DNA from 3 places in the Methylobacterium sp. Leaf93 genome. Region 3 is predicted to be linked to each of the others. Evidence: predicted binding sites of a transcription regulator. Region 3 holds the regulator's gene; each other region holds the start of a gene.
What was found. The regulator LexA, encoded in region 3, represses DNA repair genes until DNA is damaged. The targets are predictions, from matches to a motif close to TGTTCNNNNTGTGTTCNG.
Positions count from the first base shown of each region.

Region 1: ssb (single-stranded DNA-binding protein) is a predicted target of LexA. The motif match lies at 1,341-1,358, and genes of this name have one in related genera.
Region 2: ASF26_RS12010 (DUF3072 domain-containing protein) is a predicted target of LexA. The motif match lies at 1,231-1,248, and genes of this name have one in related genera.

Region 1 covers NZ_LMMS01000012.1:187,818-190,082, reverse strand. Annotated here, with positions in the region: gene ASF26_RS09505 (HAD family hydrolase) at 1-327, shown strand, start outside; gene ssb (single-stranded DNA-binding protein) at 650-1,207, opposite strand; gene ASF26_RS09495 (NADP-dependent oxidoreductase) at 1,389-2,265, opposite strand, start outside.
Region 2 covers NZ_LMMS01000023.1:49,915-52,179, forward strand. Annotated here, with positions in the region: gene ASF26_RS12000 (DUF937 domain-containing protein) at 1-597, shown strand, start outside; gene ASF26_RS12005 (Flp family type IVb pilin) at 613-840, opposite strand; gene ASF26_RS12010 (DUF3072 domain-containing protein) at 975-1,220, opposite strand; gene katG (catalase/peroxidase HPI) at 1,551-2,265, shown strand, end outside.
Region 3 covers NZ_LMMS01000009.1:8,371-10,635, forward strand. Annotated here, with positions in the region: gene ASF26_RS07895 (GntR family transcriptional regulator) at 1-289, shown strand, start outside; gene lexA (transcriptional repressor LexA) at 706-1,443, shown strand; gene ASF26_RS07905 (ComEC/Rec2 family competence protein) at 1,437-2,265, opposite strand, start outside.

The DNA of each region.
Region 1 (2,265 bases), on a different contig from region 3:
ACCACGACGGGACTGCTCCGCGGGGCAGGCATGGAAGGGCTCGTGGAGCGGGTTCTCTCCGTCGAGGACGTGAAGCTGTCCAAGCCGCGCGCCGAGGTCTATTGCCACGCCGCGCGGGCCGCCGTCCTCGCTCAGGGCGACATGGCGATGATCGCGACCCACCCCTGGGACCTTCACGGCGCCAGGATCGCGGGCCTCATGACAGGCTACGTCGCTCGTGGCGTGCCGTACTCACCTGCCCTCGAGGCGCCGGATCTGTCCGGGGAGACCTTGCTGGAGGTCGCATCGAGGATGGCGCGGATCGCGCCGTCGCAACCCGACGCCTGATGCCTGTTCTCTATCGGGGCACCTGTCCGTCTACTCCAGTGAGCAGCTAGTGGATGCACCAAGCTGCTCGACGTCCGTTCCCTCTATCCGAGAAGGTTCGCATGAGGCGCAACGTACTCCCTCTCCTGTAAGGAGAGGGCTGGGGTGAGGTGTGGTCCATCTTCGAAAAGGTCGCACACCTCACCCTGTCCCTCTCCTTCCAGGAGAGGGGATCCGCGCTGTCCGCGAGATATGTGACTATCGTCGCCGTGAGCGGATTGGGTGGAAGCCCACACGCCTAGCTTCCGATCTGTCGGATGCCGACGACGGGAACGGCAGATCCCTAGAACGGGATATCGTCGTCGAGGTCGTAGTTGGGCTTCGACGCCGCTGCCGCCGGCCGACGCTCGCCGCCCGAGGAACGGCCGCCGCCGTATTCGCCGCCGCGATCGCCGCCCCGGTCTCCGCCACGGCCGCCGCCGTAATCGCCGCCGCGGCTGATCTGGCCGCCGCCCTCGTCGTCGGCGCCCATCTCTCCGCCGCCGCCGCTGCGACCGTCGAGGAGCGTGAGTTCACCGCGGAAGCGCTGAAGAACCACCTCGGTGGTGTATTTCTCCACGCCGGACTGGTCCGCCCATTTCCGGGTCTGGAGCTGGCCCTCGATATAGACCTTCGAGCCCTTGCGCAGGTACTGCTCGGCCACGCGGGCGAGGTTCTCGTTGTAGATCACCACCGCATGCCACTCGGTCTTTTCCTTGCGCTCGCCCGACGCCTTGTCCTTCCAGGATTCGGACGTGGCGATGCGCAGGTTGACCACGGGATCGCCGGAGGCGAGGCGCCGGGTCTCGGGGTCGCGCCCGAGATTGCCCACCAAAATCACCTTGTTGACGCTGCCGGCCATGCCGCTCTCCTCTCGATCGATCTCACTGACGGAAAGGGCCTCACACGCCGTCCGTCCCGTTCGCCCTTCATGAACTTCGGACAGGCGGCCCGCAATCGGGAGGGCGAATTTGTCCCCACCGATCACAGGTCGATGTTCTATCTTTGTTCGTTTTGACGCGCAAGGATCCCGCGCTTGGCCGTCACGCGATCCGCACAAGCATCTTGCCGAAATTCCGGCCCTTCAGCAGCCCGATGAAGGCCTCCGGTGCTGCCTCCAACCCGTCGACGATGTCTTCCCGATGCTGGATGCGCCCTTCCCTCAGCCAGGTTCCGACCTCGCTCAGGAACTCCTGCTCCTGGTCGGCGAAATCCCACACGATGAAGCCGCGCAGGGTCAGGCGCTTGGTCAGGATGGCCCGCATGACGACGGGGCTGCGGTCCGGCCCCGGTGGCAATTCGGTGAGGTTGTAGCCCGAGACGAGGCCGCAGACGGGGATGCGGGCGAAATCGTTGAGGAGCGGCAGCACGGCGTCGAACACCGGGCCGCCGACATTCTCGAAATACACGTCGATCCCATCGGGGCAGGCGGCGGCCAGCGCGCCGGGCAGGTCGTCGGTGCGGTGATCGACGGCGGCGTCGAAGCCGAGCACGTCGGTGAGGTAGGCGCATTTCTCAGGGCCGCCCGCGATGCCGACGGCGCGCGCACCTTTCAGCTTCGCGATCTGGCCAACGAGGGAGCCCACCGGACCGGCGGCGGCGGCGACCACCACGGTCTCGCCCGACTTCGGCTGGCCGATGGTGAGGAGGCCGGTATAGGCGGTCATGCCCGGCATTCCGAGCACGCCGAGCGCCGTGCTCACCGGGGCGGCGTCGGGATCGAGCTTGCGCAGGCCACGGCCATCGGAGACGGCGAAGTCCTGCCAGCCCCCGAAGGCGGTGACCACGTCGCCCTCGCGGAAATCCGGATGCCGGGAGGCCGCGACCTCCGACACGGTGGCCCCGACCATCGGCGCGCCGATGGCGACCGGCTCGGCATAGGATTTCGCCGCGCTCATCCGTCCGCGCATGTAGGGATCG
Region 2 (2,265 bases), on a different contig from region 3:
CAGCTTTTCGGGTCGCAGCATCTGGGGCAGGCCGTGCTGCAGCAGGCCGCGGCGGCGAGCGGCGTCGCGACGCCCGCTCTGCGGCAGATGCTGCCGCTCATGGCCGGGATGGTAGTGGCGGGGATCGTCCACGTCATGATGAATCCGGGCCCGGCGGCGCAGGCCCCGGCCCCGCCTCCGCCCTCCCCCTTCGGCATCCCGACCCATCCCTATTGGACGGAGATGATGAACGCGTTCATGGCGGCGGGCGGCTCGATGCTGTCTGCGCCCAAGGACGTCACGTCCTCCCGCGCCACGCCGACCCAGAGGAGCCTACCGCCCGCGCGCTTCTTCCCGGACCCCAGCCAATCCGCGAGCTCGAAAGCTGCTTCTGGCTCCGGGCCCGCCTCGGGCACAAAGACCACCGAAGCGGCGCAAGGCTCCCCGCTCAACCCGTTCGACCTGTTGCAGCAGATGTTCCAGTCTGGGCTGGAGGCCCAGCAGGAGAATGCACGGACGATGCAGAGCCTTTTCGACAGCCTGTGGCGCGACGGCATGACGGCCATGGATCCGTCGAAGGGAAAGCCCGCCGCCAAACCCGGGCCGACGCGGCGCTGAGCGTCGCGCGAAGCCTCACGTGCTCCGGGCGATGGCGTCACCGATATATTTGTACATCGCGCCGACGCTGTCGGCATAGAGGTGGAGAGCCGTGACGATCGCCAGGAAGATCAGTCCGGTGATCAGAGTGTATTCGATCGCGGTCGTGCCGCGCGTGTCCCGCTTGAAGGCGGCGGCGAGGCCCGGGACACGGGATCGAGCCCGATCACGTTGCGTCGCCCGAATTGTCTCGCGGTTCATCATGGAAGTGGGGCGATCCTCGACGAAGCCGGCGCAGGTAGTCCTGCGCCGGAAATCGTTGCTGCCCGTTTAAGCGTTGTCCGTAAAACGCCCGCTTCTCCACTCCAAAAGCAGCGGGAACCCGCGATGAGGGCGGATCAGCCCCGTCCCGCTTCCTTGCGAAGGGCGTCGATGCGCTTGGAGGCCTCGGCCTTGTCGAGATCGGGCTCGAACGAGTCGGGCGATTTCGCCTCCTCCGACAGGGTCTTGAGGTAGGAGGCCTGCGCGCCGGTCATCGGCTCGTCGCCCGTGGTCCACTCGCTCGGATCCTTGATCCGGTTCGACGCGTCGCCACCGGCCGTCTTCGGGTTCTCGTTCTCGTCCGTCGCCTGCTTCTTCGTCATCGCGCAACCTCGTTCATGAATTGTTCTCTTCATAACGAGGGCCTCGCCGATGAGTTCCGCGCCGTTGCGCCTGTCCCCGGGGCGAGGATCCGAGGCCTCGTCGTCGACTCGCGCAGATGTGAGGCGGCATGCCTCAGGGCGCCTTGGTGGCGATCGAGCCCGTGTGGACGGCGACGACACCTTGATTTTCGAGACTCGCGCCAGATTTCGCTCAAGGCGCCGGATGGCGCGAGCGTCGCCGTCTCTCAGGGTGTCGCACGCCTCACGCCGGCGACGGACCGGCGGTCCGATCCATCCGGTGCCGCCGGTTCTGCGCGCAGGGAAATGTAGATGAACGAGACGACGATCGACAAGACGAATACCGAGTCCTACCCGATGGCGGGCCAATGCCCGTTCGGAGGCGACCGCATCGGCGGAGCCCTCGGCAGCCGCCCGGCCCTGGAGAATTGGTACCCGCACCGCCTGAGGGTCGAGCTGCTGCACCAGAACGGCCTCGCAGCCGATCCGCTCGGGCCGAATTTCGACTACGCCAAGGCCTTCGAGACCATCGATCTCGACGCGCTCAAGAGCGACATCAAGCAGTTCCTCACCTCGTCGGTGGCGTGGTGGCCGTCCGATTACGGTAATTACGGCCCGCAGATGATCCGCATGGCCTGGCACTCGGCCGGCACCTACCGCATCGCGGACGGGCGGGGCGGCGCCGGCACCGGGATGCAGCGCTTCGCGCCGATCTCGAGCTGGTGGGACAACGGCAACACCGACAAGTCGCGCCGCCTCCTGCAGCCGATCAAGCACAAATACGGCAACGCCCTCTCCTGGGCGGACCTGATGGTGCTCACCGGCAATTGCGCCCTGGAGATCATGGGCCTGCCGACCTACGGTTTCGCCGGCGGACGCCTCGACGCCTGGGAGGCGGACAACGCCACCTACTGGGGTCCGGAGGTCGTCGAAATGGGCTCGGTGTCGAGCTTCGACGACATGGTCAACCGGGACAAGCGCTGGCGCGGCAAGAATGGCGACGCCGATTACGACCTGGAGAACCCCC
Region 3 (2,265 bases):
TCATCTCGACGAGTATTCGGAAGCCAATATCCGCTTCCATCAGAAGATCATTTCGCTGGGCCAGTGCGATGTGATCAAGGACATCACGAGCAATCTCCTCATGCATGTTCGCGGAATCCGCAACACGGCCATGCGCCAGGGCGACCGCGCCGCCAACTCGATCAAGGAACACGTGGCGATCATCAAGGCGCTCGAGGCGCGCGATGCGGAACTGGCCGAACGCCTCGTGCGCGAGCACGGCCTCGGGCTCGCTAGCCATGTGGAGAAGTACGGCGACTATCTCGACTGAACGGCATCGTCGCCGGTTTTTGGTCGCTGCGACCATCGAGGTCGGCGAATGAGCCAGGACATCCGGCTCCGGTCGGATTGAGGGTGCTGTATCGGCTCGCCGGTCCGTCGCTGCGGTCGAGCCGGATTCCCGATTCTCAGGCGAAGCCGGCAACCGGTGGCACCGTCTCTATTGAACGACCACGCCGGGGCGAACAGCCCTCGGGATCGGATGGTGTCGGGATCGAACGAACTTGCGAGGTGCGAACCGGCAGCCGAGTTCCGGTGCCGGGATGGCGGCGAATTTCAGCCGAGGAACAAACTCTACCATCGCGTTAACGGAACCCTTGCAGAACACTTCCAGAACGTCTACCGTGTTCGTGTTTTGTTTCGGCGGCGTTAGTCGCGGCCATTGGCTTCGGTGGAAGAGTGATCTGTATGTTGACGCGTAAGCAGCTGGATCTTCTCCAATTCATTCAGCAGAGAATGCAGGAGAGTGGCGTCCCGCCGTCGTTCGACGAGATGAAGGACGCACTCGATCTCAAGTCGAAATCGGGCATCCACCGGCTGATCACGGCCCTCGAAGAGCGTGGGTTCCTGCGGCGCCTGCCGAATAGGGCCAGGGCGATCGAGGTGATCCGGATGCCCGAAAGCCTGACCGGCGCCCCCGCGCCGAAGCCGGCTCCCGCTGGCGAAGTCCGCCGTTTTACGCCCAGCGTCGTCGAAGGCGGACGGTCCAAAGCGACGCCATCCATGCGCCAGCCCACGACCCAGGCTCAGGACGAGACCGGCCGGGCCATCACCATCCCAGTCATGGGCCGGATCGCGGCCGGTACGCCGATCTCGGCGATCCAGAATCAAAGTCACTCGGTCACGCTGTCTCCCGACTTCCTGTCGGGGGGCGAGCATTATGCTCTTGAGGTGCGCGGCGATTCGATGATCGAAGCGGGTATTCTCGACGGCGATCTGGTGGTGATCAAGAAGCAGGACACCGCGAATACGGGGGACATCATCGTGGCCCTCATCGACGATGAGGAAGCCACTCTGAAACGCCTGCGTCGTCGCGGTTCCTCCATCGCCCTGGAGGCCGCCAACCCCGCCTATGAGACGAGGGTGCTGGGTCCCGACCGCGTACAGATCCAGGGTCGCCTGGTCAGCCTCGTCCGCCGCTACTGAGGCCGATCCGAGGGCGTGTCCGGCAATAGGTCGCCTTCGTCTATCTCGGGATCCGATGGTTTCGCGATCTCGGCCGGTGTAGAGGGCACAGGCGAGGCATCACCCATGGCCCGTCGCCATGGAGCCCCGACGTTCGGTACGCGTGCCGATGTCGCGACAGGACCGTCCGGCCCGAAGCGAACGGCAGTCGCCCCCCGCTCCGCCAGGAACGCCCGATCGACGATGAGGCCGGCGCGGCATCCTTTGGGAGCGTCGCGGCGGGCTATGATGATGTTTGCCCTCTCACAATCCTCTGCAAAGGCCCGCTTGTCCTTGACGAGCGCCACGATGCGCCGCGTCTCCGTCCCTGCGGTGCAGCCGACCGTATCGCAACGGCTTTTCGTGGAGGCAGATATGGCACCGGCCTTCCGAGAATCGCCGTCCGCCTTGAGCCATTGTTCGAGGACGAACGCGGGCGGGTTTCCGAGGATGGCCAGTCGGCCGTCAAGGTCGCGCAGGGCCGCGCCCCCACCCTCCCGATCGATGTAGAGGTCGTAGCGCGGTGGTGTGGCGGCGAGGGCGACGCCGAGAGCGGCCGGAGCGAGTCCGATCCAGCGCAGCCCCGACACGGGGAGCGTCAGCAGGAGCAGGGCGAGGGCCAGCAGGCAGAGGGCCGTGCTGCCATAGGCCGGAACGACGAGGGTGGCGTGGCCAAACCCGCTGATCCACCCGGAGATCGTGAGCATCCCCCGTACCGCGAACCCCATGGCCCACCAGACCGGCTGATCGAGGGCAAAGGGATAGACGAGGATTCCGAGCACCGCCGCCGGCATCACCGCCAGA